3 regions of the Dellaglioa algida genome follow, and region 1 is predicted to be linked to each of the others. Evidence: predicted binding sites of a transcription regulator. Region 1 holds the regulator's gene; each other region holds the start of a gene.
What was found. The regulator LexA, encoded in region 1, represses DNA repair genes until DNA is damaged. The targets are predictions, from matches to a motif close to CNAACANNTGTTNG.

Region 1 (10,444 bases):
AGTTGCCTTTTGTGTATCGTCAACTTTTTTAGTAACACCTGACACGTAGTGTGTTGATGTTTCATTTTTATTGCTTATTGTTTTTGAATTATTTCCACAAGCAGTTAACAAAGAAGCTGATATGATTAATATACCTAATAAATATGCTGTTTTTTTCATTCTAATTCCTCCAAAGTTTTATATGGTACAAATCGAGTAGCAGGGATTACACCTGCTTGCAGTATCTATACACTCGTTAATAAATAATTATTTTTATAGAACTTTCCCGATGATTCTAATTTCTTCAATAGGATAAATTATGTCATCGTATTTATCATTAGCAGAGACAAGACGAATCTTATCTTCTTCGATATATACAAATTTACATGTGACCCCTATATCTTCAATAGAAATAATAGCGATTTCACCATTTTCAACGGTTGGTTGATGATGGATGAATGCTTGTTGCCCTTTATGCAATCGAGGTTCCATTGAGTCACCAGCAATAGTTAATATTTCATCGGCATTTCTTGGAATCTCGGCACGATCTACAACAGAGACGTTGGCATTACTATCTTCATATTCTCCGTCAATTGGAGCACCTGCAGCAGTTGAACGGCCACTTATGATTGTACGTTGTGGGAATTCGAAGATATCTTCGTTTATTTCATTGGTGTTATTAGAATTTTGTTTGTTTAGTTGTTGTTTAGTGAAAGACAAGACTTCATCTTGTCTTTCTGAAGATAAAACATTGAACATATCCAGTAATAGATGAGAAGATTTACTGTCTTCTAAACTTGTATCTATTTCAAGAATATCAAGCGGAGAAATATCTAGAGCTTTTGATAAAAGAACTATTTTGTCACGACCCATATTTTCAATTAAACCATTTTCCCATTTTCTAACGGTACTTTTACCAACGCCTACCTTTTTACCAACTTCTTCAAGTGTTAATCCCATATTTAAACGCTTTTGTTTTAAAAAATCACTCAATGTGCTCACCTCTTTAAAAGAATTATAACAAAAAAGTGTCGAAAAGGATACAAAAAAGTGTCTAAAAATACACTTTTTTATTACGCTTATAAATTCACTGTGATATATTATTGGTGTCCTAAAAGACACAAATAAAAAGGCGGTGATTTTATGAATTCCAGTCTATTGATATCAGAGTTAAAGATTAACAACAAGAATGTGCGTTGGTTAGCATATGAAATGAGCAAAAGGGGTGTAAGGGTTTCTTCTTCTGCTCTATATAAAAAATTAAGAGGAGACTCTCAATTTACGGTACCCGAAATTAATGAAATTACTAAAATTTTAAATTTAGGAAGAGACGGGATGTATCGTATTTTTTTTGGAGACTTTGTGTCTTAAAAGACACTAGAACGTAGAAGGAGGTGTAGGGATGAAAAAAATAAAAGTTACAATTCCAATGTATATTCCAAGAATGATGTTGAATTGGATATTAGAAAAAAAATATGGCTACATTCGCTGTAACGAATGCCACCATATGTGCGCCAAAGATAGTATTTATTGTGAAAAGTGTGCAACAAAATTAAGGAGTTAACGATTTAACTATAACGTCCGAGGCAATGCTACTAATAATTTCTACAGCAAAATTTCTGAACCCAGAACTTATTTTTGATGAGTATTTATTAAATTTGGTAATAGCAACTTTAGATTTCGGACCATTTGAAATAAGGTCAGGAAGGGATGAAGAAAAATCATCTTTTTCTTCATCGTTTAATTCGTCTTGTAAATTGATTAATTCTTTTAAAGATTCTAGAGCAGTAGAGGTCCAAGGATAGGGTGAAGAGCAGTTTCTGCAGTATGAAGGAACTGGGACGTCATATCCTCCAAACACCCCATCAAGTTGTAGGTATCCATTAATGGATTTATTGCATGATGGACAATGTGTTATAACCTCTGAACCACAATCTTCGCAAAATTCTTTTGGATTTTCTGAAGAAGTGGTAATGAATGAAGAAATTTGATGGCCTTTAAGGCAGACTGACTGGGAATACTGTGTGTCCATAATATCACCACCTTTCAGATGAATTTCAGCAGTAGGATGCTGATAAAAATAGTATATCAAAAATAAGAATCTAAAGGGGGTGTAAGAATGAGTATAGATAAGTGGAATTTTAGAAAAGAACAATGGTTTTTAGAATCTGTTGAAAGTACAAAAAAAGCCTTGTTGGGTAACAACTTAACCTTTGAACAAGTCCAAATTGCTTTGGACGAAATTCGAGGCGAGTTATTAAAACAACAAAGTGAGATGAAAATTAGATATTAATCTTTATACGGGGCATCAAAGCGTTCAACAGCATGATTGTATGCTTCTTCAAACGAGTCAATAGCGATCGTTGGATCGTATAGATTTCCTTTTGATTTTTCTTCTTGTATATCACAGATAGTAACGGCAGTTGCTGCTCCAATTGCCACTCAATGGTCGCGTTGAATAAATTTATATACATTAGCACCTTTTAAATTTACTAGGTACTGGAATATCAGTAAACAAAGTATATCAAAAAATGGACCTTGCATTTATCGCCAGCCTGTCTGGTAGGCGAAAGGGTGGTTCTAATTTAAATTAAGCTAGTTTTAGTAAGTATATGATGACGTAGATCCAGCAAAGATAGCAATGAAGATTATGAAATAGATAATGATGAAAATAATGTAGGCAATAAATTTAACAATTCCAGCAATATTCCATGTTTTTTGGACAGCTTTAAAGGTTTCGACGTCTTTGTAGTTGCCTTTTTGCCAAGCCCATTCGTTACCTTTGAAACCAACAATAAATGCCCAAACGATATTTAATACTGGGATAAATATTAATAAAGGTAAGTACGTCTTATTAGCAATTCCCCAAATCCAATTGAACATGAAAGCTCCCCAGTTCCAACCTTTAACCTCTTGAGGTACAACTTTACCATTTTCATTCATTATGAAAACTCCCTTAGACAGCTTTTAACGTGGATCCTATCTGCACGTAAATGCAAAGTGAGTAGTAGGAATTGCACCTACTTAATGTATCTATACACTCGTTGGAAGATTATCTTTGTGATTTTCTATATCCGGCAGCTTGCGCTTCTTGCTCACTACTGAATGTTATCGAATTAGATGTACTCATATGATATCCGGTCTGGCCGGGCATATGGTAAATCTTAGATTTAGTATTACCAATAATAGTTCCTTCACCAGTAGTAACCTGACCATCGTTAGTAGTATGAGTATTATCTGCTGCTGTAGTTTGTGCTTGTTGTGTTGCAGCTTTTTTTGAGTTAGCTTCATCATTTGCTTTTTTAGTGCTTTCGGATTCTTTTTTAACCTTTTCAGATTCTTCACGTTGAACTTTTTCAGAATCAGCTTTGACAATACTTTCAGATTCTTTTTTAGAACTTTCGGATTCTTCTTTGGCAGTACTTTCAGATTCCTTTTTAGCACTCTCAGACTCTTCTTTGACAACTTTTTCGGATTCTTTCTTATCAGACTCCGCTTGTTTAATACTTTCAGATTCTTTTTTAGAACTTTCTTCTTTTGCTTTTTTCTTTTCAGATTCATTTTTACTTGAATCTACTTTCGATGTGTCAGTATGATTAGCTGTTGTTTTACTTGGTTGTGGTAAGGCAACAACAACAATATATGAAATAAGAAAAGCAAGTAGGGCGTACCAAACACGATTTTTAATTCTGTTATATGTAGTGGGATCTTTCTTTCTAGTTTGTATGATTCTTACTATATAATAGATTGATGTACCGAAAGATAAGAAAACTATTACACTAACGAATCCAACTAAACCGGAAGTAGAGCCGATTGCGAAGAGGGCAACCAGTGCAGCGTACCAGACACGATTTTTGATTCTGTTATATGTATCAGGATCTTTCGTCTTGGTCTGATACCTTTTAACCGAGTAGTAAATAATAAAGCCTATTGAAACAAGAAATATAAGTGCAAATAATACGTCCATAAATAATAACTCCTCCAAAGATTTTTTGTGGTGCAAAACAAGTAGCAGGAATTGCACCTGCTCTTAGTATCTATACACTCGTTACTAAAAAAATGATATAAGTGTCTATGATTTCATGTTGATAATCAATATGAAACTATTATTTGATGAATAATTCAGAACCACAGAGTTTAATATTCAGGTTTTTAGGCAAAGACAGTATATATATGGAATATCTTTAATTAGAATGAGATGGATATAGTATTCTATTTAGAGAAGTAAAAAACGGGCAATAAAAAATATATTAATAATTACTCAATTTTAAAAAAATTCAGAAAAATAAACGTATTTAATGAATATAGGGAACTTATTCGTGATTTGAGAAATTACTTAAATGAGTATCTGACCTTAATTGTATTTATCTAACATGGGTTAGGTCCTATGGATTTAATAATAATCAAATATTTAACTTTATTATAATGAATGAGTTGATATAGGTTATGTTTAGTATTAATTTACTAAAGAAGGATAATAAATTATGATATGAACCATTTAATTTTAGCACATAAAAGAATACAAAAATACGGAAAATTAGTGATTATACAAGTGGGAAAGGAATCGGAACGTATTACCGAAATATTTATTATGAAATCTAAAAATAGATAGACATGTAATCAGTTATGTACTAATTAATAAGAGTAAAAAAATGAGTATATGAAAAAGTCATCTACTCGTAAGGAGATAGACCACGAGTAGATGACTTTTTTAGAATTATTTTGTATCGTTCTTTAATATGGGATTTCAATACCTTTGATAAATAGTGCATGAATTAATATAAATGAGTCTTAAACCAACCGTTAAATTAACTAATATTCAAACAAGTAACTAAGCTAATTTTAATAAGAATAAGATGAATATGACGAGTTAGCTAATCCGGCAATAATAGCAGCAATGAAAAAGAAATATAAAAGAATACCAGCTATGCTAAGAATAAAAGAAACGATCCCGGCAATGTTCCATGTTTTTTGAACGGCTTTAAATGTTTCGACGTCTTTGTAGTCACCTTTTTGCCAAGCCCACTCATTACCTTTAAAACCGATAATAAAAATCCAAACGATATTGAAAATTGGGATGAGAACTAGTAAGGGAAGGTACGTTTTATTAGCAATTCCCCAAATCCAGTTGTACATAAATGCGCCCCAGTTCCAGCCTTTGACTTCTTGTGGGACAACGTTGCCATTTTCTTCCATCATAATATAATCCTCTGAGTCAGCTTTTAACGTGAATCAGTTTGCTGCACGTTATTTAACTATAAAAACAAGTGGTAGGAGTTGTACCCACTAAAAATGTTGCTGAGTACTCGTTAAAAATTTTTATTTCTTAGCAGGTGCTTGTTTGAGTGTGAAAATTGCTGCAATAATTAATAAAATAAATGTTGGAAGTGCAAAAATCATAGATACAAGGAATAGTGCGGAACCAATAATTCCAAGAACGTGGCCGGTAATAGAAATATCAACTTTTTTTGATTGAATAAGTCCAATAATGTGAAGAATAAGGCCAAGACCTAACATAATATAAAAGAAAATAGAAACACCACCGGATACGCTACCGGTTACAGTACTGTTTGTCTTGACGGACGATTCACTCATGGCACCAATAAGAACAACAATCCAAGAACTGGCCACTAACAAGACATTTATGATATCTAAGATACCCGCTGCAGTATTAATTTTTAACTTCATAAAGCATTTCCCCCAATCAGCTTTTAGCGTGAATCAGTTTATTGCACGTAAGTTTATTTAATTTAAAAATAATTATAAATTATCTAACAGCGACTCATTAGTCGCTGAGTGTTTCTTCATTATACATATTCCTTCTAATTTTTTATAGAAAAAGTACTTATTAAGCGCAATCAATTTTTTGTAGTTGATATGAATAGATTGGGCGGCAATTTAGTAGTCAAAAAAGGAATATAATTCTTATGCGTAAGGATATAGAATTTTATTTTTTTCTAATGAAACGATGGCAAATCTTGCCATCAAATTGGACATCTTGTACAATAATGGCAAGATAAAAAACGGAAGTTGGTTATAAGTAATGAAAATTGGAATCGATCGAATTAACTTTTTTACATCGAACGAGTATGTTGATATGACTGAGTTGGCTCTAGCTAGGGGTGTGGATCCTGATAAGTATTTGATTGGTATTGGTCAATCAAAAATGGCTGTAATTCCAGCGACGCAAGATGTTGTAACATTGGGTACCAATGCGGCGGATTCATTGATAGATGATGAAAACAGAGGTAAAATTGATTTTGTTATTTTTGCAACAGAGTCCGGAATTGACAATTCCAAGTCAGCTGGAGCATACATTTCTGGGTTACTTGGATTAAGCCATGTGAGGGCAATTGAAGTTAAACAGGCTTGTTATGGTGCAACTGCTGCAATTCAATTGGCAAAAGGACATGTTGCCCTTAACCCGGGCAGTCAAGTGCTAGTTATTGGGGCGGATATTGCCAGATATGGTCTGCATACTTCGGGTGAGCCTACACAGGGTGGCGGTGCCGTTGCGATGCTGATTACAAAAAATCCGGGTATTTTAGAGCTAGATGAAGAGAGTGGATTTATAACAGGAGATACAATGGATTTTTGGCGTCCTTTGAATCATAGCGAGGCACTTGTAGATGGCAAAACATCACAAAATGTCTACTTAGACTTTTTTAATAAAACGTGGACTGAGTACAAGGGTAAGACAAAATTAACATTATCTGACTTTAAAGCGATGTTATTTCATTTGCCATATACAAAATTGGGTACCAAGGGCTTGAGAGAGGTCTTATTAGAAGCTAATGAAGACGAAAAAATAGAATTGACACGCGAATTTGAAGCGGCAAAAAGATACAATAATCAAGTAGGAAACTTATATACTGGATCGTTGTACTTGAGTTTTATTTCCTTACTCGAAAACAGCAATGATTTAAAAATTGGTGATAGAGTTGGATTATACAGTTACGGATCAGGAGCCGTTGGTGAATTTTTTTCTGGTAAGTTAGCGTCTGAATTTGAAGACAGGTTGCCACAAATAAATTTAGAATCACGAGTTCAAGTATCTGTTGAGGCATACGAAGAAATGTATCAAAGTCAATTAAAAAACGATGGGGCGGATATAGAGCTTGATTATAAAAATGATCATTCTAAATTTGTTTTGACTGGTAGTAAAAACATGCAAAGACAATATCTTATTCAATAGAAAAAGCCGTCAAAATTAGTTTAACTAATTTTGACGGCTTTTTAATTAAAAATGACGATAGAGACCAATAACCTTACCCAGAATAGAAACCTGATCTAAGATGATTGGTGCCATTGAATCATTCTCTGGCTGGAGACGAAAGTGATTTTCTTCTTTAAAAAATCTTTTACACGTTGCCTCGTCGAATTCATTCATTGCAATAACAATTTCACCGTTCTCGGCGTTTGATTGTTTTCTGACAATGACTTGATCATCATTTAATATACCGATATTAATCATACTTTCTCCGCGAATGGTTAACATGAACAGATCATCCGAAGAGTTGAAATCAGGTGGTAGCGGGAAGTAATCCGTTACCTGTTCGACTGCCAAGATAGGGACACCAGCCGTAACTGTTCCTACCATTGGAATTAAATTTTCGTGACTATTAATTCCAATGGCGTCTAAACCAAGTGGCGTAAGTTCGATGGCTCTAGGTTTTGTTGGGTCTTTAGTTAATAATCCTTTTTTCTCAAGTCGAGCAATGTGTCCATGAACCGTAGAAGTTGAAGATAAAGAAACAGCTTCGCCAATTTCTCTAACCGTTGGCGGGTAGCCCTTTGTATCTACTCGTTCATGAATAAAGCGCAAGACCGCAAGTTGTTTGCTGTCAGATGCTTTTGTCATTTCGTACACCTCATCATCCTTATTTATTACTTTAATAGTAGCATATGAGGCTACTTGTTGCAAACAAACGTTCGGTTAATTTAATTAATTGTTTTTTATGATATTATCAGTTATGATTATTAATGAAATTTTAAGGAGTGATAGCTGATGATCCCAGAAGATTTAGCACCAAGAATTAATGAATTAACTGCAAAAAGTAAAACAGATGAAGGCTTAACAAAAGCCGAAGAAGCTGAGAGAAAAGAACTTCGTGAAACTTATCTTGCTTTATTTAGGGAAAGTTTCAGAAGCCGTGTTGAAATGATGCAAGTATATGATAAAACGGGTAAGGAAGTAACACCCGATAAAGTTAAAAAAGTTCAACGTGATAAGGGCTTACGAGACGACTAGGAAAATAGTTAGCGCTTTACGCATATTTACCTTTTCTTTTATGTGATAATTGTGTAGAATTAATGATTGAAGTGTATGGAAAGGGGTCTTGAATTATGTCAATGGGAATGACGATATTAATCGCCGTTATTGCGTTAGCAGTTGGACTTGTCGGAGGATTTTTCGGTGCTCGTAAATATATGGAAACGTATTTACAAAAGAACCCGCCAATCAATGAAGATATGTTAAGAATGATGATGGTCCAAATGGGCCAAAAACCTTCTGAAAAGAAATTGCATCAAATGATGTCATCAATGAATGCGCAAGCAAAAAATAGCTCACAAAAAAAATAATTTAATATTTTATAAACAGGCAAGGGTTTTCTTTGCTTGTTTTTTTTTCACAAAAAGGGGGAATTTGAAATGAACATATTTAGAAAACTAGGATGGTTTTTTAAACAAGAAAAGAAATCGTATGGTATTGGCGTATTTTTCTTGATTCTAGTAGCAATTTTTCAAATTGTACCACCAAAGATTATTGGAAACATTGTTGATAGCATGAGTAGAAATGAACTAACAGTGCGTAAATTAGCTATTTGGGTTGGAATTCTTATTTTCGTTGCAGTAGGACAATACCTCTTCCGGTATATTTGGCGAACTAATATTTGGGGGAGTGCAGCTCGACTTGAAAAAATATTACGTACCAGATTATTTAAACATTTTATGCAAATGGATCAGTCTTTTTTTCAACAAAATAGGACGGGTGACCTGATGGCTCATGCTACCAATGATTTAACGGCTATTCAACAGGTTGCTGGTGCCGGTATCTTGACTTTTGCCGATTCAATTATAACGGGTGGAACGACAATCATTGCAATGGTTGTTTTAATCGATTGGCGGTTAACTATTTTAGCAATAATACCGTTGCCTTTATTAGCGGTTATGGCCAGATTTTTGGGAACTAAAATACATACCGCGTTTGCCACCTCGCAGGCCGCATTTTCAACGTTGAATAATAAGACGCAAGAAAGTGTTAGTGGCATTAAAGTAATTAAAACGCTTGGACAAGAACAGGAAGATATTAATGATTTTGAAGAAAAAGTTCAAGAGACAATCAAAATTAATAGAAGAGTTAATTTTCTAGATGCATTATTTGATCCAATAACTAGTTTAATTATTGGATTATCATATGTTTTTACAATTATTCTTGGTGGGTATTATGTGACCAATGATGTAATTTCGATTGGACAACTGATTTCATTTATTAGTTATATTGCATTACTTGTCTGGCCGATGTTCGCAATTGGTCGATTATTTAACGTAATTGAACGTGGAAACGCGAGTTACGATCGCGTACAAATACTACTTAATCAGACCAGTGGAATTATTGATACTAAACAAGGATTGGCTAAATCGCCAACGGGACCTTTTGATTTTGACATACATCATTTCAACTATCCGGATGATAATCGTGTGAGTTTGCGGGATGTTAAATTTCATATTGGTTCTGGACAAACGCTAGGAATAGTTGGTAAAACGGGTGCTGGTAAATCGACAATTATGAAATTGATCCTTCGTGAATTCGATGTCTATAAAGGCACTATCTCAGTTAATAATTCAGATATAAAAAAGTATGCTTTAGACGCATATCTTAAATCGATAGGTTACGTACCTCAGGAGAGTTTTTTATTTTCAACGACTATATTTGATAATATACGGTTTGCCAACATGGATTTAACAAAAGAAGATGTTGAAATGGCCGCATTTGATGCTGATCTGGATACTGATATTATAGATTTGCCACAGCAGTATGAAACGGCAGTTGGAGAACAAGGAATCTCACTCTCTGGTGGACAAAAGCAACGATTAGCTATTGCTCGTGCCTTAGTGATCAATCCAGAATTATTAATTTTAGATGATGCGTTATCTGCGGTTGATGCTAGAACGGAATCAATTATTTTAAGCAGACTCAAAGAAAAACGTCAAAACAAAACAACAATTATCTCTGCAAGTCGTATGAGTAGCGTGATGGACGCCGATGAAATTATTGTAATTGACGAAGGCACAATAGTTGAACGAGGACAACATGAAACTTTAATGGCGTTAAGAGGTTGGTACTATCAAATGACGACTAAACAACAGCTTGAAAATAAGTTAGATGGGGGTGGATCGCAATGAGTGAAAAATCTAAATCTAGTTGGCAAAAAGAGATGAGTGGGAAGGAACAAAGGGATGT
Region 2 (10,444 bases), 120 kb from region 1:
TAAAACACCAAAACAAATTGTAGCAGAACTAGATCAGTATGTTATTGGTCAAAATGATGCAAAAAAAGCGATTGCTGTTGCGTTACGTAATAGATACCGTCGTATGCAACTCTCTAAATCAATGCAAAAAGATGTGACACCAAAAAATTTAATGATGATTGGACCAACTGGTGTTGGTAAGACTGAAATTGCCCGTCGTTTAGCAACAATGCTTGAAGCCCCATTTGTAAAGGTTGAGGCAACAAAATTCACCGAAGTTGGTTACGCCGGCCGAGACGTAGAATCAATGGTTCGTGATTTAGTTGATGTTTCAATTAAATTAGAAGAAGATGCTCAATATGGTCGTGTGTCTGGAGCGGCTGAAAGAATGGCTGATAAGCGTCTTGTAAAATTATTGGTACCAGGAATTAAAAAACAAAAAAAAGCTGAAAATGTTAACTTCATGCAAATGATGTCCCAAATTCAAAAAGGTCAAATGCCTGCAGGATTGGACGTACAAGATGAAGAAGAAGTAACTGATGATATCAGAAATGAACGATTATCTGTTTCAGAACAAATGACTAGAGGGCTATTAGAAAATAATGAAGTCACAATCAAAATTGATGAACCAAAACAACCTTCTGGAATGAACGGTATGATGGGTCAAATGGGGATTGATTTAGGTGATTCTTTAAGTGCTTTAACACCAAAGCGTCAAATCGAAAGAACGTTAACGGTGGCGGAGGCTCGCAAGATTCTAATTCGTGAAGAATCGAAAAAATTAGTTAATACAGCGGATATAAATCAGGCGGCTATTGAACGCGCCGAAAATACGGGTATTATTTTTATTGATGAAATTGACAAAATCACTTCTAAATCTCAGAAAAATAGTGGTGAGGTTTCAAGAGAAGGTGTTCAACGTGATATCCTTCCAATCGTCGAGGGCTCTCAAATCTCAACAAAGTTTGGTCCCATTAATACGGATCATATTTTATTTATTGCATCAGGCGCATTTCATGAAAGTAAACCAAGTGATTTAATTGCGGAACTTCAGGGTCGTTTTCCAATTCGAGTTGAGTTGGATGATTTAAGTCAATCCGATTTTGTTGAAATTTTAACAGAGCCTCATAATGCGTTGATTAAACAATACATTGCTTTAATTGGCACTGATAATATAAATGTCACTTTCACAATTGAAGCGGTTGAAAAAATATCTGAAATTGCTTACAATGTCAACCATGATACTGAAAATATTGGCGCGCGACGTCTGCACACTATTTTAGAAAAACTACTTGAAGATTTATTGTTTGAAGGTCCTGACATGCAAATGGGCGATATCACAATTACTGAAAGCTACGTTGACGATAAAATTGGTAACATTGTCGCTGATAAAGATCTTAGTCGTTATATCTTATAGAAATGGGTGAGTAGAATGACAGTTGAATTGAAGAATGATTTTATCACAGTTAAAATTTCTGAAGAAGGTGCCGAATTAGTTAGTATTAAGGGTATCGACACTGAAATTGAATACATCTGGCAAGCTGATAAAAAATACTGGGGAAGACACGCACCAGTATTATTTCCAGTCGTTGGCCGATTAAAAAATGATGAGTACGAATATAATCAACAAACGTACAAAATGGGGCAACATGGCTTTGCCCGTGATATGCTTTTTACGGTAATCTCTAAGACCGAAACATCAGTCGTACTAGAATTAGGCTCATCCCCAGAAACAAAATCAAAATATCCGTTTGATTTTAGATTAAGATTACATTATATTTTGGCTAACCATCAAATAAAAGTTATCTATGATGTCTATAACCCAGATGAAAACGATTTATTATTTTCAATTGGTGGACATCCAGCGTTCAATGTCCCACTTAAAAACGCGTATTTAGATTTAGAAAATTATCAAATTGATGTTGCACCAAATGTTGAGAGACGTCAAATTCCGTTAGTTGGTCCTTTTAATGATATGGAGAATGCCAAATCAGTTAAGTTTAATGAGCCAATTAAACTATCTCGTGAGACGTTCAAAAATGATGCTCTAATCTATGAATTGAACCAGGAAGAAACGACTGTACTACTCTCAACACCCGAAGATGATCATGGTGTTTCAGTCACAGTAAATAACGCTGACTACGTTGGTATCTGGTCTAAATATCCCGAAAATTCACCATTTGTTTGCATTGAACCATGGTGGGGTTTAGCGGATAACGTTAAATCAACTGGAAAATTATCCGACAAGGGTGATATTCATGTGTTAGAAGAAAATCAATCGTTCGAAGGATCATATGATATTACAGTATTTTAAGACAAAAAAATCGATGACAATGTCATCGATTTTTTTTATTTCGTAAATATAATCCAAGTCCAAAGGGGACCATGCTCTCGGTACCATTAAAAATACGACTTATATTGCCTCTATGTTTATAAATAACAAATATAGTCAGAATTCCAGCAATTGTTGCTAATAACCAATCTTGGAATAAAAGTGCAGCAATCGTAATGCCGATAAACCCAAGTACGCTTGCAACACTTACCATACTCGTTAAAAGAATCAGAGAAATAAAGATTGTACAGGCGATTGCGAAGAATAGTGGACTATATGGCAACAGAATTCCGGCACCGGTAGCAACAGCCTTACCACCTTTAAACTTAGTGAAAATTGAGAAGGTATGGCCCGCTACTGCCCCTACACCAATTAGTAGTGGACTGACAGTTGCGGCAACGCCAAACATATACGGAAGACTTGCCGCAATAATCCCTTTTGAAACATCCATCACTAAAACAATCGTACCCGCTTTTGGTCCAAGAACTCGATATGTATTAGTTGTTCCAACATTTCCGCTACCAAATTCTCTAATATCCTTTTGATAAAAATATTTTCCAATCCAAACACCAGATGGAATTGATCCTAAAAGATAAGCAATTGTTAACATTAATAAAATTGTACCCATAAATAAAGCACTCCTCTCGACTGATAATCAGATAAGTAGTATTTTAACATTCTTTTTATAAGACACCAATTTTTTTATAAAATAGAACGTCTATTCGGATTTTTCTTTACATTTCAAAAAAGAATGGGTTATTATAGTAACGTTACTGTAGGAATACGGAGTAAGGGAGTTTGACTGAATGACTAATCTAAATAAAAACAAATATAATGATGATTCAATTCAAGTTCTCGAAGGACTAGAAGCGGTTAGAAAACGACCTGGTATGTATATTGGGTCAACAGATAGTAAAGGATTACATCACCTTGTCTATGAAATTGTTGATAATGCAGTCGATGAAGCCTTGTCAGGATATGGTTCACAAATAGATGTTACAATCCATAATGATAACAGCATCACTGTTGTAGATTACGGACGTGGAATGCCAATCGGTATGCATGCGTCAGGAATCCCAACTGTCGAAGTTATCTTTACTGTCTTACATGCTGGTGGGAAATTTGGCCAGGGTGGTTACAAAACATCGGGTGGCCTTCATGGGGTTGGCGCGAGTGTCGTTAATGCATTATCTTCATCGTTAACGGTTGATACCATTCGTGATGGCATTCGATATGAAGAAAAATTTGAAAATGGTGGCCATCCAGTTGGTACTTTAAAAAAATTAGGCGCAACAAAGCGAGCAAATGGAACAACGGTTACCTTTAAACCAGATGAAAGTATTTTTTCAACGACAATTTATAAATATGATATCTTGGCCGAAAGACTAAAAGAATCTGCCTTTTTATTACGTGGCGTTAAAATTGTTCTAACGGATGAAAGAACAGATAAACAAGATGTCTATCATTTTGAAGATGGGATTAAAGAATTTGTCGCCTATTTGAATGAAGATAAAGATACGATTGGCGAAGTTATGTACTTCGATGGGATTAAAGATAAAATTGAGGTTGAAGTTGCTGCCCAATACAATGATGGTTATTCAGAGAACCTAATGTCCTTTGTTAACAACGTTCGAACAAAAGATGGTGGTACGCACGAAGCCGGAATGAAATCTGCTTGGACCAAAGCTTTTAACGAATATGCTAGAAAATTAGGTCTTTTAAAAGATAAGGATCGTAATTTAGAAGGTAGTGATGTTCGAGAGGGCCTTTCAGGCGTCATTTCAGTGCGAATACCTGAAGAGTTACTCCAATTTGAAGGACAAACCAAAGGAAAACTTGGTACACCTGAAGCAAGGTCAATCGTCGATAGTGTTCTAAGCGAAAAACTTGGGTTTTATTTGATGGAGAATGGTGAGTTTGCCCAAGAACTTGTTAGAAAATCAATTAAAGCTCGTGAAGCCCGTGAAGCAGCCCGTAAAGCTCGCGATGATTCACGGAATGGTAAAAAGAAAAAGAAAAACGATCGCTTACTTTCAGGTAAATTAACACCCGCACAATCAAAAAATGCTAAGAAAAACGAATTATTCTTAGTCGAAGGTGATTCTGCCGGTGGTTCAGCTAAACAAGGGCGAGAACGTAAATTTCAGGCTATTTTGCCATTACGCGGTAAGGTCTTGAATACTGAAAAAGCAAAATTACAAGATATTTTAAAAAATGAAGAAATAAATACAATGATTTATACGGTTGGTGCCGGTGTTGGTGCTGAATTTAAAATTGAAGACAGTAACTACGATAAAATTATTATCATGACCGATGCTGATACCGATGGCGCACATATTCAAACACTATTATTGACGTTCTTTTATAAATACATGCGTCCTTTAATTGACGCTGGTAAAATTTATATCGCTTTACCACCTTTATATAAAATTCAAAAAGGGACGGGTAAAAAAATGGAAAGCATTTACGCTTGGACCGATGAAGAACTTAATAAGGCTACAGCACAAATTGGACGTGGCTATAATCTACAACGGTTTAAAGGTCTTGGTGAAATGAACGCGGATCAATTATGGGAAACAACCATGGATCCAATGACAAGAACTTTAGTTAGAATTCGAATAGATGATCCAGCACTTGCAGAAAAACGAGTAACAACATTAATGGGCGATAAAGTAGAACCTCGTCGAAATTGGATTGAAGAAAATGTTCAATTCTCACTCGAAGAAGACGGTAGTATCTTGGATAAAGTCGCAAGTAAACAAGTTACTGATTCAAATGCTGATAACCCTGAATTAACATTATTTGAAGATCAAACAACAACTGACTAGGGAAGGAGGCTATCAACTTGGCTATAGAACAAGACACATCAAAAATTCAAGAACTAACTTTAGAAGATGTTATGGGTGAACGATTTGGTCGTTATTCCAAATACATTATTCAAGAACGCGCGTTACCTGATATTCGTGATGGTTTAAAGCCCGTTCAACGTCGTATTTTATATGCTATGAATCAAGATGGTAATACCTACGATAAGGGATTTAGAAAATCAGCCAAATCAGTCGGAAATGTTATGGGTAATTTCCATCCTCATGGTGATAGTTCCATATATGAAGCCATGGTTCGAATGAGTCAAAATTGGAAATTACGTACACCTCTTATTGAAATGCACGGTAACAACGGGTCGATGGATGGCGATTCTCCAGCCGCAATGCGTTATACGGAAGCTCGTACAAGTAAAATTGCAACTGAGATGCTACGTGATATTGAGAAAGAAACCGTTGATTTCGTATTAAATTTTGATGACACAGAATATGAACCAACAGTCCTACCGGCAAGATTTCCTAACTTATTAGTAAATGGTGCTACCGGAATTTCAGCCGGATATGCAACTGAAATTCCACCTCACAACTTAAGTGAAGTTGTAGATGCCGTTGTCTACCTAATTGGACATCCTAACGCAACGTTAGACAAATTAATGTCATTCGTTAAGGGCCCTGATTTTCCTACTGGCGGTATTTTACAAGGACTATCAGGTATTCAAAATGCATACAGAACGGGTCGTGGTAAGGTAGTTGTTCGTTCAAGAACTGAGATTCAAGAGTTAAAAGGTGGAAAAACACAAATTATCATCTCTGAAATTCCGTATGAAGTGAATAAAGCTGTACTTGTAAAAAAGATGGATGAAATTCGCTTACTTAAAAAAGTTGATGGCATTGCCGAGGTTCGTGACGAAAGTGATCGTGAAGGATTACAAATTGCAATTGAATTAAAACGTAACGTTAACGCCCAAGGTATTTTAAACTATCTGTTTAAAAATACCGATTTACAAATTTCATATAATTTCAATATGGTTGCAATCAACAATCAACGACCCGAATTAGTTGGTTTGAAGAAGTTTTTATCGTCATACTTGGATTATCAGTTGAGTGTTACCAAAAAAAGAACTGAATTTGATTTAAAAAAGGCTGAGTCTCGTCAACACATCGTTGAAGGCTTAATTAAGGCCCTTTCTATTTTAGATCAAGTTATTAAGGCGATCCGCGCAAGTAAGGATAAAAAGAGCGCTAAAGTAAGTTTAATGGATCTTTTCGACTTCACAGAAAAACAAGCTGAAGCCATTGTATCCTTACAACTGTACCGTTTGTCTAATACAGACGTAACTGCACTTGAAAAAGAGAATGCGGAGCTTGCTGAAAAAATTACTGGATACAAGGCAATCTTAGCTGATCCTAAGATGTTGTCAGATGTTGTTAAAAAAGAATTAAAGCAAGTATCAAAAGAATATGCCACACCGCGTATGACAGAGATACAAGAACACATTGAAGATATTAAGATTGAAACTGCTGTCTTAATTACACCTGAAGACGTTCAAGTTCTGGTCAGCCATGATGGCTACCTTAAACGCAGTTCATTACGTTCATTTAATGCTTCTGGCGTAGATGAGAACGGCTTAAAGGATGAAGATCGTATTGTATTCAATGAGTCCGTTAATACTTTGGATCATTTATTTATGTTTACAAATAAAGGTAATATGATTTACCGACCAATCCATGAAATTACGGAAGCTAAGTGGAAAGATACTGGCGAACATATCTCACAAACGATTGGATTAGATAATGATGAATATCTAATAAAGGCATTTTCTTTCAAAAAGGTTGATGCTCCTGGTAAATTTGTTTTTGCAACAAAAAACGGATTTATTAAACAGACTGCAGTTTCAGATTTACAACCCGGCCGAACGTATAAAGGGCACGCAAGTAAGTTTATGAAACTAAAATCAGCTGATGATGATGTTATTCTGATTTCATACCTCAAAGAAGACGATAATTCATTATTTATCTTTAGTGCTTCACATGATGGTTATGGTCTGAGATATCCGCTTGAAGAGGTTCCCGTTGTCGGTGCTAAAGCTGCTGGTGTGATTGCAATGAATCTGAAACAAGACGATTTTGTTGCTTCAACCTGTTTAGTATCCGAAAATAGTCAAATCGGATTATTAACGCAACGCGGTTCATTTAAACGTATGTCTGTCTCAGAAGTAAGTTCGACGAGTAGGGCAAAACGTGGTGTTCTCATTCTTAGAGAGCTTAAAAAAGAGCCTCACAAGGTAATTGGCGTTAGACCAATTACTAAAGAAGTAAATTTAAGTGTTATTACTGAAAGTGGTAATGAATTCATTGTTGAACCAATGTCATACCCATTGTCAGACAGATATTCGAATGGATCATTCATAATCGATACGGCTCAATTGGGTATGCCAATTTTGTTAAGTGAGATTAAATAATAATTAAATTCTTTGAAAAAAGGCAAATTAGTTTGCTCTTTTTTTTTATTACGCTTATTATATTAATATGGCTACTATTATTTAGAACTTGAGGGGACACGGATAATATGAAAACAAAGCAAGAAAATATATTTTCATCAAAAACGTTAACATATTTTTTGCAACTTGCGGATATTATGAATTATACGCAAGCGGCCCAAATATTAGGAATTACGCAACCAGCGTTAACACAACAAATTAAAAAATTAGAAAGAACAGTCGGCGCACCATTATTTTATTCTGTAGGTAAAAAATTACATCTATCAGACGCAGGTTACACCATGTTAGATGCAACACATCAAATTTATGAAACATTAAATAAAGCAACCAATGAGATTCAACAATCAACCAGTGCCACACAAGGGGAAATTACTATTGGCATTTTGGCTTCGATTGAAGATGAAGTATTTGATGATTTTGTAATTGAGTATTATAAGAATAATCCAGATATTATTGTGTCGTTTCACTTATTAACGCGCAAAGAAATTTGGAGTGAACTTGAGAACAATAAAATCGATCTAGCTATCATGTATCTTCCAGACGAAAGTATCAAAAATTGGAAGCCATATGAGAGTAAGAAAATTTTTACTGAAGATCTATTATTTCTACATCATAATGAAAAATTATCTTCTAAAAAGAAGGTTAAGTTACAAGAGACAATTGATAACGTTTGGGTGACCTATCCAAGTGATTATTATCTTGATAGAACAATTAAGACAATTTATCAAAGTCAATTAGTTAATTTACCAAAAAGTGTCGCTCGTTTTACATCGCCTTCACAAATTTTAAAATTTGCTCGTGCAACTCATGCTTACACGGCATTACCAACTTCATTTTTAGCTGCTCATCCTGAGGGAAAAGATCTTTGGACTTCTCATTTTGAACCAGAAATTAAATTCGATTTATCTTTTGTCTTTAGAAAAGATAAAGATGAAATACCTAGAAATGAACATTTTTTAAACGCTTTTGACCAATTTTTAGATGAAAAAGATTACATGACACGCCTTAAAGAAATTAATGAAAATCAAGGAGATAATAATAATGACTAAACAATTAGTTTTTGGACATCAAAGTCCTGACACAGATGCCGTAGTTGCTGCAAAAGCATTTTCATACTTACAAAACAAATTAGGTTTCGATACTGAAGCCGTTGCATTAGGTTCATTAAGCGAAGAAACAAAATTTGTTTTAGACTACTTTAACGAACCAGAACCAAGAATCATCGAAACAGCTAAAAATGAAGTAGAATCAGTTATGTTAGTTGATCACAATGAATTTCAACAAAGTGTCTCTGACATTGCAGATTTAGTTGTTACAGATGTTGTAGATCATCATCGTATTGCTAACTTCACAACTAATATGCCACTTAACTTTCGTTCAGAAGCTGTTGGTTGCTCAAGTACGGTTATTTGGAAGATGTTTAATGAAAATGGAATTGAAATTCCTGCTAATATTGCTGGTTTAATGATGTCAGCTATTATTTCAGATACATTATTATTCAAATCACCTACAACTACACCAGTTGATGTTGAAGCAACAAAGGCACTTTCTAAAATCAGTAATACTGATTACAACGTGTACGGCTTAGACATGCTAAAAGCTGGCACTAATTTATCAAGCAAAACTGAAGAAGAATTAATTAATGGAGATGCCAAATCATTCGATATGGCTGGAAAAACTGTCCGAGTTGCTCAAGTAAATACAGTTGATTTAGAAGAAGTCTTTAATCGTGAAGCTGCATTGGTTTCAGCAATTGAAGCTGATAGTAAAACGAACAACTATGACTTATTCTTATTACTTGTTACAAACATTCTAGACAGCGATTCTGAATTACTTGTTGTTGGCGAACCAAAAGAAATGGTTGAAAAAGCCTTCAATAAAAAACTCGTTGACGACAAACTATCATTACCTGGCGTTGTTTCAAGAAAGAAACAAGTTGTTCCTCAATTACAAACAGTATTTGAAGCATAATAAGTATTTAGAAAGTTTAGATCTCAAGTCTAAGCTTTTTTATTTTAAGGAGAATTTAACATGAACCCCGAAGAGCAAATTCAAGCAGTTAAAAAGTACGCACAAAAGAAGCTATCAGCAGATGCTTCTGGACATGATTTTGCTCATATAGAACGAGTCGTAGCAAATTCAAAAACAATTGCGTCAGAGCTCCATAATATCGATTATTTGGTTATTGTTCTAAGCGGTTATCTGCATGACGTCGTCGATGACAAAGTAATCACAAATGTTAAAGAAGAAACCGACGATCTAATTACTTTTTTAGAATCAATTAAATTACCTACTGATCAAATTAGTAATATCTTGACTATTATTCAATCTATTTCATTTAAAAAACAACTCTCAAATGAATCAATCACATTATCACAAGAAGCAAAGATTGTTCAAGATGCAGATAGATTAGATGCAATTGGTGCTATTGGAATTGCGAGAACATTTTACTACGGCGGACATGTTGGTAGTAAAATTTATGATCCAAAACATGGACCTAGAGCGAATATGTCTCCTGAAGAATATCGGAACGTTGATAATCAAACGGTTATTAATCATTTTTATGAGAAACTGCTCACATTATCAGACTCAATGAAAACTGCTCCAGGAATGAGATTAGCCAAGAAAAGACATCTTATTATGTTGGATTTCCTTGAGAATTTTAAAGCCGAGTGGGACGGACAGGCGTAAATAAAAACGATTAACTCAAATATTTGAGTTAATCGTTTTTATTTATAATTTATTAATGGCATTGCGTTGCTCTTCATCAATCATATGCGTATACAGTGCAGTCGCACTTGTTGAACTTT
Region 3 (10,444 bases), on a different contig from region 1:
AATATCATAAAATTCATTCAAAAGTTCATAGATTCGTCGCGCAATTGCGGGATTTTCAGTCTGAACATTTAAAACAAATTGATGATTAATAATACTCAAAGAGCCGTTCATTCGAATCAACGCCATTAACTCTGCTTTGGCGTTGTTTCTCCGGACTTTGAGGGTTGTTAATTCTTTTTTTACTTCACTTGCATATGACATTTATTCACCTTATCTTCGTGCTAACTATGCTCTCTGTGTCTTAATTCATGATTTGGTCGACCAACTAAGTCCATTAATTCCTCAACAACCTTGTTGCCGTCATGAAAGACACCCTGATCTTTTAATTTTAGGAAATTCGATGAGATAACACGGCAGTGTTGTTCCCTTAATCCGTTAAAATCGTGTTCAACTTGAATTAAGTTTTCATCATATTTTTCTTTGTCCATGTAACCTTCTGGTACCTGCGCCGTATTTACAAGGACTGTATTTACGAAACATTGACCCAAATACGCATTCAAAATTCGAACGTGATCCGCATCCGTAAAGTGTTCTGTTTCACCCTTTTGCGTCATGATATTACAAATGTAAACAACTTCAGCTTTTGTTTCTGCCAAAGCTTTTCCCACATTCCCAATAACTAAGTTCGGTAAAATACTTGTGAATAAACTACCGGGCCCAAGGACAATCTGGTCCGCACTCAAAATTGCCTCAACTACTTCTGGTACGGCTGCCGGCATTTCAGCTTCATTTTTTTCGTTTGACGTCACCCAAACACGTTTAATTGATTTTCTGGCAGCTGTAATTTCTGCTTCACCAGCTAAAAAGGTACCGTCAGAAAATTCCGCATTTAAAACTAATGGTTCATCGGCAACTGGAAAGACGTGTCCATCCACTCGCATCATTTCTGATAATTCTTGCACAGAGGCGAAAACCCCTTTTTTCATTTCAGCCAATGCGGCAATAATTAAATTACCAATTGCGTGACCGGCAAAGAATCTATCCGATGTATCAAATCGATATTGGAAAATGTCCAAATAAATTTCTGGTAATTCAGACAGGGCCGCAAGAACGTTACGAATATCACCAGGCGGCACAACATTCACATAATCTCTGATAATGCCGGACGAACCGCCATCATCAGCTACCGTTACAACAGCCGTAATATCAGCATTTTTTTCTCTTAAACTTTTTAAAATGACTGGTAGTCCAGTTCCGCCACCAATCACAACAATTTTGGGCCTATGTCCATTTTTTGTCATGATCTATTCACCGATTCCTTACTTTTATTAATATCTCGATGGGTAACATTCACTGGGTACGTGACCTTTAGTTCTTCACTCAAGCGTTTAGCTAGAGCAACTGAACGATGTTGTCCACCTGTACAACCGATTGCTATTGTTAAATTAGTTTTACCTTCAGCTTCATAACCGGGTAAAATTGATTCAAGTAATGATTCAAACTTTGTGTAGAAGCCTTCTGTTGCGGGTTGCTTCATTACATAATCATAAACAGCTTTATCCAAACCTGTCTGTGGTTTTAATTCTGGAATGTAATGTGGATTAGGTAAGAAGCGGACATCCATTACGATATCTGCATCAATAGGTAACCCATACTTAAACCCAAACGATAAAATCTCAACGTGAAAACTTGCCGTTTCTCTTGTTTCAAAGTTATGGAAAATTTCTTCGCGTAATTGACGTGGCGATAAATCAGTTGTATTAATCACTAATTGTGCTTGTGTTTTAATATCATTTAATAATTCACGTTCTTTTTCGATACCATCCATAAGACGGCCTTCCATTGCCAACGGATGCGCGCGTCTCGTTTCTTTGTATCGTGAAACTAGTTCTGCATCTGATGCATCAAGGAATAAAATCTTAGTCGTCATGAATTCAGTATTATCAAAACCTGATAACATTTCAATAATTTCATCATAAAAAGCGCGTGATCTTAAATCCATAACCAATGCAATTTTTGAAATCTTACCTGATTCTTTTACTAATTCCCAGAACTTAGGTAATAAAGTTGGTGGTAAATTATCAATACAAAAATAACCAAGATCTTCAAAGCTTTGCATTGCGACCGTCTTGCCGGCCCCACTCATCCCTGTAATTACAACTAACTCTAATGTATCTGCCATTTTAATTCCTCCAAATCTACTGTCATCAGTATAACATACCTGGTGTTTCTTTTGTATCCGTGTACAAAAAAAGAGTTGTTTCCAACTCTAAATCGTTTCACCAAAGATTTTCATTTTAATTGCTTGGCCTGTTGGTGTACTGGCTAAGCCACCAACACCTGTTTCTCTAAGCGCACTTGGCATCCGTTCACCAATATCTTTCATCGCCATAATGACTTCATCAGCAGGAACCTTATTAGATAACCCCGCTAATGCCATATCAGCAGCCGTTAGCGCATTAACCGTACCAATTGCATTTCGCTTAATGCATGGAATCTCTACCAAACCGGCAACTGGGTCACAAACCAACCCTAATAGATTACTTAACCCCATCGCAAAGGCTTCCGCACATTGTTCTGGTGTACCACCGGTAATTTCAACCGCAGCTGCAGCCGCCATGGCCGATGCACTCCCAACTTCCGCCTGGCAACCGCCTGTTGCACCGGCAATCATCGCGTTATTTGCGACAATCATCCCGAACGCACTAGACGTGAATAAAGCTTGTATCATTTTTTCATGTGATAAGTTCAAGCGTTTTTGAATCATAAAAATAACCCCAGGCAAAGTACCAGATGAACCAGCGGTGGGCGTTGCGCAAATAAGTCCCATTGACGCGTTGACTTCATTAGTCGCAATTGCATATTGCATGGCTTCTAAATTAGCATCTCCTGATAACGACTGCCCTTTTTCACGATACTTCCGTAATAAAACGGCATCCCCACCTGTTAGTCCAGTGGAAGAAGTCACGCCCTCACCGTTAGATCCCCGTTCAATTGCTTGTTTCATAACTTCTAGATTAGTCGACATTTTTTCAATGATAATGGCTCTAGTTTCACCAGATTGTGCCATTTCTTGGTCAATCATCAATTCTGAAATTAATTTATTTTCTTTATTTGCGGTTGAAACCAGTTCAGCAATACTCTTATACAAGATGGAACCTCCTATTTTAAATAGATGAGATTATGGGTCAGCAGCCGAAGTTGTTTAAGTTCAGTTTCAGCAAGATTTTTTGTTAAATCGTATTCATATATAAACTCGTTTGGTGTTAATTCTGACTCATTTTGGCTAATGATACCTGCCGTTTTTTCAATTTCGTTTTGAATTTTATCTTGATTAATTGGATTGGCCTCCAACACTAATATCGGTAAACCGCCCTTTGGAAAAAATTGTTGCTTTTTAATCGTGAATGCTCTAATTTCAATCGTCCCACCACCGATTGAACAACCCATTAATGAAATTTTTTTAGTTTCATTTTCAAGCGTTAGTTCAGCACTGTTAGGGTGATTAATGGGACTCGGATGGGAATCTTCGATAAATTGAATGTCTATCCCCATTTTTTCAGCAATTTGAATTGCTTGGGGACAGCGAACATCATCGGGTTCAAAACCTAAGACACCCGCAACCGTCGCAAAATCGGTTCCATGCCCGCGATGCGTTTTAGCAAATGATTCAAAGTACCGAACTTTTAATTTAGTTATCTGTCCATTAAATAGTTGAAAACCAACTTTGCCAATTCTGGCAGCGCCGGCCGTGTGGGAACTAGATGGTCCTATCATAACTGGTCCAATAATATCAAAAACGCTCTTATACTTATTGCCCATGGCCAACCGGTCCTCCAATTTATTTCGTTCTTCTTTAAAGTTACCACTTTTTCCATAAAAAGATAATAAAAAAAGACAGATTCTCATCTGTCTTTTCAAAATTACTTATTCATTCGTGCACGATCACGTTCTAAAATTGGTTTTAAGTAGTGTCCTGTATAACTTTCAGGCACTTCAGCAATCTCTTCCGGTGTTCCAGTAGCAATAATTGTTCCACCACCGTCTCCACCTTCTGGACCTAAATCAATTAAATGATCAGACGTTTTAATCACATCCAAGTTGTGTTCAATTACTAGCACGGTATTACCCGCGTCAACTAAGCGATTCAACACACCAAGTAATCGTTTAATATCATCTGTGTGTAACCCAGTCGTAGGTTCATCCAGAATATAAAAACTCTTACCATTTGACTGACGGTGTAATTCAGAAGCCAATTTCATTCGTTGTGCTTCACCACCAGATAAGGTTGTTGCTGATTGGCCTAACGAAACGTAACCTAACCCAACATCAACAATTGTTTGTAATTTACGTCTAATCTTAGGAATTGGTTCGAAGAATTTCAAGGCTTCGCCAACCGTTAAATCTAAGATATCCGCAATTGTTTTATTTTTATAAGTCACTTCAAGCGTTTCAGAGTTATAACGTGCGCCATGACAAATTTCACATGGTACGTAAACATCTGGCAAGAAGTTCATTTCAATTTTAATAATTCCGTCACCTTTACAGGCTTCACAACGGCCACCCTTAACATTAAAACTGAAACGACCTTTTTTATAACCACGTAATTTAGCTTCATTAGTTTCAGCAAATAAATCACGGATATTATCAAAAACACCCGTATAAGTTGCGGGATTACTTCTTGGTGTTCGGCCAATTGGGCTTTGATCAATATTAATCACACTCTCAACATTTTGAACACCCGAAACTGATTTGTATTTACCCGGTTTTTCAGAATTACGGTTTAACTTTTGTGATAAGACTTTTTTCAAAATTCCATTGACTAAAGTTGATTTACCTGAACCTGAAACCCCTGTTACTGAGATGAATTCACCCAATGGGAAATCAACCGTCACATTCTTCAAGTTATTTTCTTTAGCGCCAGTAATTCGAATCTTCTTACCGTTACCGTCACGTCTTGTTTCAGGTAACGAGATGAATTTTTTACCAGACAAATACTGACCTGTTAAAGATTTACGACTCTTCTTCACTTGGGTTGGTGTTCCGGCAGCGATAATTTCACCACCTAATTCACCAGCCCCAGGACCCACATCAATTAAGTAATCAGCGGCCATCATAGTATCTTCATCGTGTTCAACTACAATTAACGTATTACCTAGATCACGCATTTTCTTAAGTGATTCAATCAAGCGATCATTATCTCGTTGATGTAACCCAATTGAAGGTTCATCTAAAATATATAAGACACCTGATAAATTCGAACCAATTTGTGTGGCTAATCGAATTCGTTGCGCTTCACCACCTGAAAGTGTTCCCGCAGAACGTGATAAGGTTAAATAATTTAACCCAACATTTTCCAAGAACGTTAAGCGATCACGAATTTCTTTCAAAATAGGTGCCGCAATAACAGTTTCTTTTTCTGACAATTCTACATTTTCAAAGAATGGTAAGCCATCGCCAATTGAAAGTGCAGAAATCTTACCAATATGTTGCCCATTAACTTGTACGGCTAGTGCTTTACGGTTCAAGCGGTAGCCATGACATGTTTGGCAAGTTAAACTTGTCATATATTTACGCATCTGATCACGTGTAAAATCACTATTCGTTTCTGTATGGCGACGACTAATATTCGTAATAACCCCTTCAAATAGCGCATCAACATCACGAACACCGCCAAAATCATTGGCATAATGAAAATGGAATTGACGTGTCCCTGAACCATTTAAAACAATATCACGTTGTTCATCCGTCAAGTCTTCAAATGGGACATCCATTGGAATTCCAAAAGCTTCTGCTGCTTGTGCCAACATTGATGGATAATATTGTGAACTAATTGGATTCCAAGGTTCAATCGCCCCATCAGCTAACGTTTTAGTTGGGTCCGGGACAATTAAATCTTCATCAACCTCTAGCTTCATCCCTAGTCCATCACAGGTCTCACAAGCGCCAAATGGTGCATTAAATGAGAACAAGCGTGGTTCTAATTCACCCACCGTGAATCCACAAATTGGACAGGCATAATGTTCAGAAAATTGAAGTGTCTCACCATCTGTTTCGCCATCAAGAATATCTGCAGTTGCATATCCTGAAGATAATCGTAATGCCGCTTCAAATGAATCAAATAAACGTGAACGAATCCCCTCTTTAACAACAATTCGATCAATCACAATATCGATTGAATGTTTCACATTCTTTTCTAGCTCAAATGTTTCGTCAATATCATGTAGTTCACCGTCAACGCGTACACGGACAAAACCTTCACGTTTGATTGTTTCAAAAACCTTTTTATGTTGTCCCTTTTTATTACGAATAATCGGTGATAAAATTTGTAATTTTGTTCGATCTTCTAATTCCAGAACGCGATCAACCATTTGTTCAACGGATTGACTCGTAATTTCATGACCATCATTTGGACAGATAGGATGTCCTACGCGAGCCCAAAGCAATCTTAAATAATCATTAATTTCAGTGACCGTTCCAACAGTTGATCGTGGATTTTTTGAAGTTGTTTTTTGATCGATCGAAATAGCAGGCGATAGCCCATCAATTGAGTCAACATCTGGTTTATCCATCTGACCTAAAAATTGTCGTGCGTATGCCGACAAACTTTCAACATAACGTCGTTGGCCTTCAGCATAAAGCGTATCAAAAGCCAATGAACTTTTTCCTGACCCCGAGAGCCCGGTAATAACAACTAATTTATCTCTTGGGATAGTGACATCCACATTTTTTAAGTTATGCGCACGCGCACCATGAATCACAATTTTATCGTTTTTCAAGAAAAAACCCCCTGTTTATAGCATTTGTGTTTTCAATTCCAATACCGTATCACGTAATGATGCGGCTGTTTCGAAATCTAGTTTCTTAGCAGCTTCCTTCATTTGTCCTTCTAAACGGTCAACCATATCTTGTTGCTCTTTTTTATCCATATCCAAAAATTCTGTTTCGGTAAATGTCTTAACTGTTCCTGAATTATCTTCAATTTTAGTTGGCGTAATTAATTCGCGAATTGCTTTTTTAATTGTCGTTGGCGTAATACCGTGTTCTTTATTGTATGCCATTTGGATATCACGACGACGCTGTGTTTCTTCAATCGCGCCTTTCATTGAATCCGTCTCTTTATCAGCGTACATAATAACGCGTCCATTTTCGTTTCGAGCCGCTCGTCCAATCGTTTGCACTAATGAGCGCTCACTACGCAAGAAACCTTCTTTATCGGCATCTAAGATAGTCACCAATGAAACTTCAGGCACATCAATACCTTCACGCAACAAGTTAATCCCGATTAAAACGTCAAATGTTCCTAGACGCAAATCGCGAATAATCTTCGTTCGTTCCATTGTCTTAATATCACTATGCAGGTAAGCCACTTTCATCCCTAACTCTTTTAAATAATCAGTTAAATCTTCTGACATTTTCTTAGTTAAAGTTGTGACAAAGACTCGCTCATTTCGTTCTATCCTAAAATTAATTTCGCCAACTAAATCATCAATTTGACCCATAATTGGTCGAATCTCAATAATCGGATCAAGTAATCCGGTTGGTCGAATAATCTGTTGAACCACATCCGTTGTTCGCTCACTCTCGTAAGGACCCGGTGTTGCAGACATATAAATGACTTGGTTTACATGACCTTCAAACTCAGCTAACGTTAATGGTCGGTTATCTAAGGCACTAGGTAAACGGAATCCATAGTCCACTAACATTTGTTTACGCGCGCGATCACCATTGTACATCCCACGAATTTGTGGCATAGTCACATGTGATTCATCAACAACAATTAAGAAATCTTTTGGAAAGAAATCAATTAAAGTATAAGGTGGTTCACCTGGTTTTCGACCATCCATATGACGCGAATAATTTTCGATTCCTGAGGTGTAACCCATTTCACGTAACATTTCTAAATCGTAAGTTGTTCGTTGTTCAATACGTTGCGCTTCTAATAACTTGTCTTCACCTTTTAATTCTTTTAATCGATCGGCAAGTTCTTCTTCTATTCCTTCAATGGCATGATCCATAACGTCATCATTAGTCATAAAATGCGTTGCGGGGAATATAGCCATATGTTCAAGTTCACCCATAACTTCACCCGTTAATGAGTCAACCTCACGGATACGATCAATTTCGTCGCCAAAGAATTCCACACGAACTGCTTTTTGGTCACGAGATGCTGGGAAAATTTCCACGATGTCGCCGTGCACTCTAAAGCGACCACGTTGGAAATCAATATCATTTCGTTCGAATTGAATATCGACTAACTTTCTAAGTAAATCATCACGTTCCATCGTCATTCCCGTTCGTAATGAAATCACGTGATCGCGATATTCCGTTGGATCACCCAATCCAAAGATACTTGAAACGGATGCAACAACAATTACATCGTTACGTTCTAACAATGAACTTGTTGCTGAATGTCGTAATTTATCAATCTCATCATTAATACTTGAATCCTTTTCGATATACGTATCACTTGAAGGTACGTACGCTTCCGGTTGGTAATAATCATAATAACTCACAAAATATTCAACCGCATTGTTGGGGAAAAATTCTTTTAATTCGCCGTATAATTGCCCAGCTAATGTTTTATTATGTGCCAAGACTAACGTGGGACGATTAACTTCTTTAATCACATTTGAAATTGTAAACGTCTTACCTGTTCCTGTTGCACCTAATAATATTTGTTCTTTTTTACCGTCATTCAATCCATCAACTAACGTTTCAATTGCTTTCGGTTGATCACCAGTTGGTTCGTATTTTGAAACTAAATCAAAAACACCATCATCATGTCTATCAATCAAGTTAATCCCTCCAATACAATCATTTCTAGAAATAAAAAAAGCCCGGAATAACCCACCAGGCTCATTTAATAATGATTATTCTCTATCAATTATATTAGCATACCGAACATACTTTCGCACGTTATCTCACTTATTTTACTGACTTTTTTTAATTAATGAGATCGAAAAAGGAAGCCCTATACGCCCACTTATCAGCATACATAACTTCCTTCTTTATTTATTTATTTTTTAATGATATCTAATGTTATTTTTTTAATTTTGTCTTTATCCGTAAAATCTTCAGTTAATAACTCTGGTAATATTTCTTGTAAAATATATTGCACACTCGCTAAATCTGAGAATTCAAGAATCGTTTTCAAACTTTCTTGGTAAATTTCAGTATAAACTGCTTCAGGATTACCCTTTTGAATCTCACCGAATGATTCATACAATAAGTCCAATTTATCGGCCACGGACAAAATTTTGCCTTCTAAGGTATCATCTTTGCCTTCCGACAACCGACGACGATAAGCGTCTTGAAATTCTTCTGGAATTTCATTCACGATAAAGTTTTCCGATAAGGATTCTTCAACATTAGCCAACATCTCTCTTAACGTTGGTGTAGCGTATTTAACTGGTGTTTTAATGTCACCAATAAATCGTTCAGTATAATCGTGATTTAACGCTTTTTCGTACAACATCCGCCAATCAATCTTATTTCCAGCATTCTCTTCTACGTCGCCTAAAAATTGAGCAGCTTCCGTTACTTTAAATGAATGCTCCGCTACTGAATGTTCTTCATATTTAAAATAGCCCGGTGCTCGTCTCAATGTTTCTAAATTACTTAAACTCTGTAAGTATTGATGCATTCCCATAATTAACAGCTCCCTCGCATTTTTTATCTAAATTTTTACAATCTTACCATACATGGAAAAGATAATTCAAGCGTTACCATTTATTTCCTAAAAAAATAGCGCTAAATTTATATTTAGCACTACCCTCCAATTAGGCGTTGACGATTGCCATAATTGCTTCTTCAAATGCGAGGCATTTAGCTTGCGCCTTTTCATCCGTTTCAGCTTGTGTTCCCACATAAAATTTAATTTTTGGTTCAGTCCCTGAAGGACGAATTGCAATCCAAGAACCATCTTCTAAAATATATTTCAAAGCATTTGCCGTTGGTAAGCCAATTTCTTCAGATGTGCCATCAGCTAATTGTGCCATACCAGTTGTAAAGTCTTCTAACTTAGTTACTTTATAACCAGCAAAGTCTTTAGGCGCATCTTCACGGAAAATAGTCATCAAGTCTTTAATTTTTTGAACGCCTTCAATACCTTCAAATGTTAGTGCTTTTGTATTTTCAGCGTAATAGCCATATTCTTTAAACAAATCATCTAATCCATCAGATAACGTTTTATCAGATTGTTTATAATAAGCAGCCACTTCAGACAACATCACTAATGCTTGAATAGCATCTTTATCACGAACGAAAGGACGAATTAAGTAACCGTAACTTTCTTCAAAGCCAAACATGAAGGTATGTTCATTTGTTTCTTCATAACTTTGAATTTGTTCCGCAATAAATTTGAAGCCCGTTAACACATTAATCATTTTTGCATGATGTGCTTTGGCAATTTTAGTTGCCAATTCAGTTGAAACAATTGATTTAACCCCAACAGCGTTGGCAGGTAATGTGCCCGCATCTTCACTGGCTGTTAAAATGTAAT

Region 2: a site for LexA is predicted at 3,023-3,036, ahead of parE (DNA topoisomerase IV subunit B). Genes of this name have one in related genera too.
Region 3: a site for LexA is predicted at 8,842-8,855, ahead of uvrB (excinuclease ABC subunit UvrB). Genes of this name have one in related genera too.

The regions. Positions count from the first base shown of each region.
Region 1 is NZ_JANXLE010000002.1:167,865-178,308, reverse strand. It holds gene N0K73_RS02595 (hypothetical protein) at 1-159, opposite strand, end outside; gene N0K73_RS02590 (S24 family peptidase) at 253-972, opposite strand; gene N0K73_RS02585 (hypothetical protein) at 1,123-1,350, shown strand; gene N0K73_RS02580 (hypothetical protein) at 1,382-1,543, shown strand; gene N0K73_RS02575 (DUF2321 domain-containing protein) at 1,532-2,011, opposite strand; gene N0K73_RS02570 (hypothetical protein) at 2,099-2,272, shown strand; gene N0K73_RS02565 (hypothetical protein) at 2,269-2,421, opposite strand; gene N0K73_RS02560 (hypothetical protein) at 2,581-2,922, opposite strand; gene N0K73_RS02555 (sunset domain-containing protein) at 3,032-3,946, opposite strand; gene N0K73_RS02550 (hypothetical protein) at 4,822-5,175, opposite strand; gene N0K73_RS02545 (hypothetical protein) at 5,299-5,667, opposite strand; gene N0K73_RS02540 (hydroxymethylglutaryl-CoA synthase) at 6,023-7,174, shown strand; gene lexA (transcriptional repressor LexA) at 7,220-7,840, opposite strand; gene N0K73_RS02530 (DUF896 domain-containing protein) at 7,988-8,230, shown strand; gene N0K73_RS02525 (YneF family protein) at 8,326-8,562, shown strand; gene N0K73_RS02520 (ABC transporter ATP-binding protein) at 8,632-10,386, shown strand; gene N0K73_RS02515 (ABC transporter ATP-binding protein) at 10,383-10,444, shown strand, end outside.
Region 2 is NZ_JANXLE010000002.1:49,743-60,186, reverse strand. It holds gene hslU (ATP-dependent protease ATPase subunit HslU) at 1-1,396, shown strand, start outside; gene N0K73_RS02000 (aldose 1-epimerase family protein) at 1,412-2,293, shown strand; gene plsY (glycerol-3-phosphate 1-O-acyltransferase PlsY) at 2,316-2,939, opposite strand; gene parE (DNA topoisomerase IV subunit B) at 3,118-5,139, shown strand; gene parC (DNA topoisomerase IV subunit A) at 5,211-7,595, shown strand; gene N0K73_RS01980 (LysR family transcriptional regulator) at 7,703-8,683, shown strand; gene N0K73_RS01975 (manganese-dependent inorganic pyrophosphatase) at 8,676-9,605, shown strand; gene N0K73_RS01970 (HD domain-containing protein) at 9,666-10,325, shown strand; gene xerS (tyrosine recombinase XerS) at 10,368-10,444, opposite strand, start outside.
Region 3 is NZ_JANXLE010000006.1:17,596-28,039, reverse strand. It holds gene whiA (DNA-binding protein WhiA) at 1-201, opposite strand, end outside; gene N0K73_RS05885 (gluconeogenesis morphogenetic factor MgfK) at 222-1,241, opposite strand; gene rapZ (RNase adapter RapZ) at 1,238-2,122, opposite strand; gene sdaAA (L-serine ammonia-lyase, iron-sulfur-dependent, subunit alpha) at 2,210-3,091, opposite strand; gene N0K73_RS05870 (serine dehydratase beta chain) at 3,103-3,762, opposite strand; gene uvrA (excinuclease ABC subunit UvrA) at 3,864-6,719, opposite strand; gene uvrB (excinuclease ABC subunit UvrB) at 6,735-8,738, opposite strand; gene N0K73_RS05855 (YfbR-like 5'-deoxynucleotidase) at 8,960-9,592, opposite strand; gene N0K73_RS05850 (phospho-sugar mutase) at 9,723-10,444, opposite strand, start outside.